Regions from separate parts of the Ancylobacter polymorphus genome, predicted to be linked through region 2. Evidence: predicted binding sites of a transcription regulator. Region 2 holds the regulator's gene; each other region holds the start of a gene.
The links. The regulator PhoB, encoded in region 2, activates phosphate uptake and scavenging genes when phosphate is short. The targets are predictions, from matches to a motif close to TGTCATNNANCTGTCAT.
Positions count from the first base shown of each region.

Region 1: K9D25_RS08775 (alpha-D-ribose 1-methylphosphonate 5-triphosphate diphosphatase) is a predicted target of PhoB. The motif match lies at 830-846, and genes of this name have one in related genera.
Region 3: K9D25_RS18055 (esterase-like activity of phytase family protein) is a predicted target of PhoB. The motif match lies at 1,401-1,417, and genes of this name have one in related genera.

Region 1 is NZ_CP083239.1:1,865,403-1,867,665, forward strand. It holds gene K9D25_RS08770 (PhnD/SsuA/transferrin family substrate-binding protein) at 1-769, opposite strand, end outside; gene K9D25_RS08775 (alpha-D-ribose 1-methylphosphonate 5-triphosphate diphosphatase) at 872-2,050, shown strand; gene phnF (phosphonate metabolism transcriptional regulator PhnF) at 2,055-2,263, shown strand, end outside.
Region 2 is NZ_CP083239.1:993,275-995,537, reverse strand. It holds gene phoU (phosphate signaling complex protein PhoU) at 1-559, shown strand, start outside; gene phoB (phosphate regulon transcriptional regulator PhoB) at 594-1,295, shown strand; gene K9D25_RS04630 (bifunctional transcriptional activator/DNA repair enzyme AdaA) at 1,350-2,263, opposite strand, start outside.
Region 3 is NZ_CP083239.1:3,759,266-3,761,528, reverse strand. It holds gene K9D25_RS18055 (esterase-like activity of phytase family protein) at 1-1,317, opposite strand, end outside; gene recJ (single-stranded-DNA-specific exonuclease RecJ) at 1,486-2,263, shown strand, end outside.

The DNA of each region.
Region 1 (2,263 bases), 870 kb from region 2:
TGAAGACGCCGCCCTTGAACTTCTGATTGTCCTCGCCCTTGAGCACGGCGTTCATCAGCTCGTTGCCATGCTTGAGGAAGGCTTCGCGCACCTTCACGAACACCTCCTCGGGAATGTCCTTGCGGGCGACGAGGATGTCGTTCGGCAGGTCGCGGCCACGGGCGACGACGGCGAAGGCGGCGTTGGGGAACGCCTTGCGGATGGAGTTGAGATGGCCATAGTTCAGGCCGATGGCGGCGATGTCGCCGCGGATCAGCGCTTCCGCCGCGACGTTGCGGGAGATGATGACGCCCTCATAATCCTTGCCGTACATGATGCCGAAATCGGCGAGCACCTGCGCCGGGCCGAGATGCTGCGAGGTGGAGCCGACCGAGCCGAAGGAGACCTTCTTGCCCTTGAGGTCGTCGATGGAGCGGATCGGCCCGTTGGCCAGCACCGCGATTTGCGCGAAATAGTCCGGCCGCTGCCAGGCGACGACGATGCGCGGGTCGCTGAGCTGCTTCATGACGACATATTCGGCCGGGCCGGTGAGCACGAGCTCGACATGGCCGGAATTCATCGCCTCGACGGCGGCGGTGCGCGAACTGACCGGGATCAGCTCGATGTCGAGCCCGGTGAGCTTCGACAGCTCCTTCTGGAAGCCACCGAACTCCTGCTGCAGCGCCTCCAGCCCTTCAATGTCGGTCACGGCGAAACGCACGGGTTCGGCGCTTGCGGCGAAGGCGGTCACCACGGTGATGGCGAGAGCGGAAACAAGCCTGCGAAACATTTTGTGCCCTTTGCTGTATAGACAGGAACTGTGGACTGCGATTATCTGTATAGACAGCGTATGACGCATACGTGACAGTGACCCAGAGGCGGCGAGGCAAGAATGAGCGTGCGTATCGAGAACGGGCTGGCGCTGGTGGACGGCCGGTGGAGCGACGAGCCGCTGGTGCTGCGCGCCGCGCTTCTGGCCGATGACGCCGCCGGCGGAGTGCCCACACGGGTGATCGACGCGTCGGGCCTGCTGGTGCTGCCGGGGATCGTCGACATTCACGGCGACGCCTTCGAGCGCCACATCATGCCGCGCCCGGGCGTGCGTTTCGACACCACGCTCGCCTTGCGCGACACCGACCGGCAGCTGGTGGCCAACGGCATCACCACCGCCTTTCACGGCGTCACCATTTCCTGGGAGCCGGGCCTGCGCTCGGTGGAAGCGGCGCGCGCCTTCGTCGCCACGCTGATGGCCCTTCGCGGCGGCCTCGCCTGCGACACCCGCCTGCATCTGCGCTGGGAGACCTTCGCGCTGGAGGCGATGGAAGAGGTGCGCGGCTGGCTGGCGCTCGCCCCCACGCCGATCCTCGCCTTCAACGACCACACGACCGGCTCGGTGCTGAAGGGCACCATCGCCCGCAAGATCGGCCAGATGGCGGAGCGCTCCGGCCTCAGCCAGGACGATTACCGCGCGTTGCTGGACCGCGTGTGGGGTGCGCGCGAGGCCGTGCCCGCCGCCATTGAGAGCCTCGCCGCCAGCGCACGGGCCAATGGCAATGTGCTGCTCGCCCATGACGAGAATTCGCCGGACGAGCGCGCCCGCTTCCGCGCGCTGGGCGCGGTGGCGTCCGAATTCCCGATGAACCCCGAGACCGCGCAAGCCGCCCGCGACGCCGGCGAGGATGTGATCCTCGGCGCGCCGAATGTGGTGCGCGGCGGCAGCCATAATGGCGCGCAGAGCGCGGGCGAGGCGGTGGCCGCCGGGCGCTGCACCGTGCTGACCAGCGACTATCATTACCCCTCGCCGCTCTATGCGGCCTTCACCCTGGCGGCGGGGAATCGCGACGCGCTGGCGCGCCACTGGCCGCTCATCTCCGCCAATCCCGCCCGCGTCGCCCGTCTGGAGGATCGCGGCCGGCTGGCGCCGGGGCAGCGGGCGGACCTGATCCTTGTCGATGCCTCCGACATGGCGCATCCAGAAGTGGTGGCGACGCTGGTCGAAGGGCGTATCGTCTATGCGCGCCGGGCGGTGGAGCATCGGCCGATCGCGGGCGTGGCGCAGGCGGCGGAGTGAGGGCGTGAACCGAAGCGTGAAGGCACAGGCCGGGGGGGCGAGCGATGTGTCCGGCTTTGATGGGCTGGTGTTCCGCCCGCGCCGCGACACCCCGATCTGGCAGCAGATTTACGACTACATCCTCTCGCTGATCGAGAGCGGCTATTTGCGGCCGGGCAGCCAGCTGCCGGGCGAGGTGCATCTGGCGGAAAAGCTCGGCGTCACCCGCATCAC
Region 2 (2,263 bases):
CGACGGGCCGGTCGACCTCTTGCAGCGGGAGATCGAGGAAAAGGCGGTGCTCATCATCGCCCGTCGCCAGCCGCTCGCCGGCGATCTGCGCGAAATCGTCGCCGCCATGCGCATCGCCAACGACCTGGAGCGCATCGGCGACCTCGCCAAGAACACCGCCAAGCGCGTGCTCGCCCTCACCGGCGAATTCCACCCGCAGAAGCTGGTGCGCGGCGTGGAGCACATGTCCACCATCGTGCTCGAACAGCTGAAAGTGGTGCTCGACGCCTATGCCACGCGCGACGAGACGCGGGCGCTGGAAGTCTGGCAGCGCGATGGCGAGGTCGATGTGCTCTACACCTCGCTGTTCCGCGAGCTCCTCACCTATATGATGGAGGACCCGCGCAACATCTCGCTGTGCACGCATCTGCTGTTCTGCGCCAAGAACATCGAGCGTATCGGCGACCACGCGACGAACATCGCGGAAACCATCCATTATCTTGTCACCGGCCAGCTGCTCACCGAGGAGCGGCCGAAGCAGGATACCAGCAGCCTGACCAGCGTCGCGTTCCCGGCCTGACGCCGGCGACCCGCGAACGCTCGGGGACGACATCATGCCCACCAACATACTGATCGTGGAGGATGAGGAGCCCCTCACCCTCCTGCTCCGCTACAATCTCGAATCCGAAGGCTATTCGGTCGATAATGTCGGGCGGGGCGACGAGGCGGAGACAAGGCTGCGCGAAAGCGTGCCGGATCTCCTGATCCTCGACTGGATGCTGCCCGGTCTCTCCGGCATTGAGCTGTGCCGGCGCCTGCGCGCCCGGCCGGAAACCGAGCGCATGCCGATCCTCATGCTCACCGCCCGAGGCGAAGAGACCGAGCGCGTGCGCGGCCTCGCCACCGGCGCGGACGACTATGTGGTGAAGCCGTTTTCGGTGCCGGAGCTGGTGGCGCGGGTGCGCGCGCTGCTGCGCCGGGCCAAGCCCGAGCACATCTCCACCCTGTTGCGCGCCGGCGACATCGAGCTCGACCGCGAGACCAAGCGCGTTCACCGCGCCGGGCGCGAGCTGCATCTCGGCCCCACCGAGTTCCGGCTGCTGGAATTCCTCATGCAGTCGCCGGGCCGCGTCTATTCGCGCGAGCAGCTGCTCGACGGCGTGTGGGGGCAGGATGTCTATATCGACGAGCGCACGGTCGATGTGCATGTCGGCCGCCTGCGCAAGGCGCTGAACCGCCCGCGCCAGCCCGACCCGATCCGCACCGTCCGCGGCTCCGGCTATTCCTTCAACGAGATGTTCGCCCGCGCGCACTGAGCGCGCGCGCGAACGGCCCCGTTGACGCCGCCCCTCCTTGGCGCGGGCAGCGCGTCAACCCGCCGCTGGGGCGGGCGTCCGGTAGCGACTCTCGATCTCCAGCAGCCGCTGCTTGCGCCACAGCCCACCGCCATAGCCGGTGAGGGCGCCGTCGGTGCCGATGACGCGGTGGCAGGGAATGATCAGCGCCAGCTGGTTGGCGCCATTGGCCCGCGCCACGGCGCGGATCGCCGTCGGCGCGCCGATGCGGCGGGCGATGTCGGCATAGCTCGCCGTCGCCCCGGCCGGTATGCGCCGCAGCTCCGCCCAGACGGCGCGGGTGAAGGCGCTGCCGTCGAGCGCGACAGGCGTGGTGAATTCCGCCGAGCGGCCGGCGAAATAGGCGGTGAGTTCGCGGCGGATGCTCTCCGTCGGCGCATAGCTGCCGATCCCCAGCTCCCCCTTCACCCCCTTGCGCAGCCGGGCGATCTCCGCCGGCAGGCCGCGCCGCTCGACGAATTCGAGCAGATGCAGATGGGTGGTGCTGGAAATCGCGATCATGTCGCCGAGGGGCGTGCCGATCCAGTCGGCGAGCAGCCGCCCCTCGCCAGCGATCTCGCCCGGCGCGCAGCCGATTAGCCGGGCGAAGGCAGCACGGAAGGCGCTGGCTGACTGGAAGCCGGCCTCCTGCTGCGCGGCGATCACCGACCCGCCAAGCGCCAGCGTCTCGAAGCCCTCGCGCAGCCGCCGGTGGCGCGCCATGTCGAGGAACGTCATGCCGAAATGCCGCTTGAAGGCGCGGCGGACGGTGGAGAGGTCATAGCCGAGGCGCGTAATGTCCTCCTCGCCGAAGCGATAGGCCGGGCGCGCGTCCAGCGCGGCGAGCAGAGCGGCGATCATCGGATCGGCTTGCGCGGCCGGCTGCAGCGGATGGCAGCGCTTGCAGGGACGGAAGCCGGCTTCGATGCAGGCGCCGATGGTCGGGCGAA
Region 3 (2,263 bases), 1.6 Mb from region 2:
CTCATTGTCGTCCGCCTTCGCGGGATCGCGCGAGGAGGAGAAGGGCAGGTTGTTGTCGTTGCCGACCACGATGTGGGTGGCGTCGACCACGTCGACATTCTCGATGGTGAAGAAGGGGAAGGTCAGCACACCGTCATTCAGCGGCTTGCGTGCCTTCTTGTCCGGGTCGGCGATCTTCATCAGGTCGATATGGCCGATCTTGCGCACGCTCTGGCCGGCATTGGCGTCGGTCAGCTCGATCTTGTAGATGCGCTTGAACGTGGCGAGGTCGTGGAAGCAGTCCGGCCCCTTGGTCCCTGCGGCGCAGGCCTTGTCGGCCGTGCCCTCGCCATTGTCGCGCTCGATGATCAGGCCGGTGGTGCCGTCGATCATGTTGAAGTCGCCGATGGCATTGCCGTTCTGCTCCAGAACGTAGTGCCACATGCGGCCGGTCCATTTCTGGTTCGCGACGTCGAATTCGAGGATCGGCAGGAACTCCTTGCCGTCCGCGGTCTTCTGCCAGTCCTTCTTGTCGGCGTCCCACAGCGGGCCTTCGAGCAGGGCGTAGAGATATTTGCCATCCTTGGAGGCGGCCATGCCCTCATAGCCCTTGGAGCGGCGGGCGTTGAAGGCGGCCGGCGCGTTCGGCGCGGCGGGGGAGGCGACGGCGTAATGGTCGGGCGAGCGCACCGGCGTCTCGCCGGCAACGGTCTCGAACAGGCCGAGCACCTTGCCGGTCTTGTCGGCCTTGATGAGATAGGGGCCGAATTCCTCGCCGATCCAGATGTGGTCGCCGATGATCTGGAAGCTCTCAATGTCGAAATCGGCGCCGGTGAGATAGCGCTTTTCCGTCCCCTCATGGACGATGCGGAACGGCACCTTCTTGTCGGGATCGGTGAGGAACACCGTCTCGATCGGCTGGAACGTGCCGGTGGCCCAGTCCACCTTGTAGTGGCGCAGGAACAGCGCCGCGTCCGGGCTGTTGGCCTTGGAGCCGAAGCCGTTGTCGGTGATGATCCAGAAGCTGCCGTCCGGCATCACCTTGATGCCGGAATGGCCCTGCACCGGCTGACCCTTGAAGGGCAGCTTCACGCCCGTCGGGCGGCCGGCCGACTTGCCTTCCACCGTGCCGACGGCATCGACGCGCGTGCCGGTGGTGAACTTGCCGGACACTTTGAGGTCCTCCGGCGCGTCGTCCGGCATGGCGATGAAGGTTTCCGCCGGCAGCACGGCATGGCCGGCGAGGGTGGCGGGAAAGGTCTGGTCGGCGCGCGCACCGGTGGCGGCGAGCGCGAGCGCGGCGCCGGCGAGCAGGGACAGGCGGAGGCGGCGATTCATGGGGGGCTCCTTGTCAGCAGCATGCGGCGCGAGGCCGGAGCCCGCCTTCTGCCTGTCGCCCATGTCCCTCGCGTTACGGCAGCGTGACGGCGCGATGACGCCACCGCTCCCGTCTTTGCGGGCGAAGCACTCGACGCGGGCGCGTTGTTCGGGCTTATCCTGCGCGCCATGAGTCTCGTCCTTCCCACCGCTGCCCCGCCGCCGCGTCCCTTTCTCGGTGTGACCCGTTCGGCTACTGGCCGCTTCTGGCGCGAGCGCCTGGACGTGCGCGGCGCCCAGACCACGCTCGCCATCGTCCAGCGCCACGGCGTGCCGGAAATCCTCGCCCGCGTTCTCGCCGGGCGCGGCGTCGCCATTGACGAGGTCGAGGCGTGGCTCGACCCGACGGTGAAACGTCTGCTGCCCGATCCCGACACGCTGACCGACATGCCGGCCTGCGTCGCCCGCCTCGCCGACGCGGTGATGCGCGGGGAGAAGGTGGCGGTGTTCGGCGACTACGATGTCGACGGCGCCACCGCCACCGCCCTGCTGGTGGACGTGCTGCGCGCCGGTGGGCTGGACCCTGCCTTCCACATCCCCGACCGCATCTTCGAGGGCTACGGGCCCAACATCCCCGCCATCGAGGCGCTGGCCGAGCGCGGCGCCACGCTGCTGGTGACGGTCGATTGCGGCACGATGAGCTTCGAGCCCTTCGCCCGTGCGCGCGCCATCGGGCTGGACGTGCTGGTCATCGACCATCATCAGGCCGGCGAGGCGCTGCCCGAGGTGGCGGCGCTGGTGAACCCCAACCGCGCCGACGATCTCTCCGGCCTCGGTCATCTCTGTGCCGTCGGGCTGGTCTTCGTCGTCGCCGTCGGCCTGCTGCGCGAACTGCGCAATCGCGGCTGGTGGACCAAGGAACGCCCGGCGCCGGACCTGCTCGCCAGCCTCGATCTCGTCGCGCTCG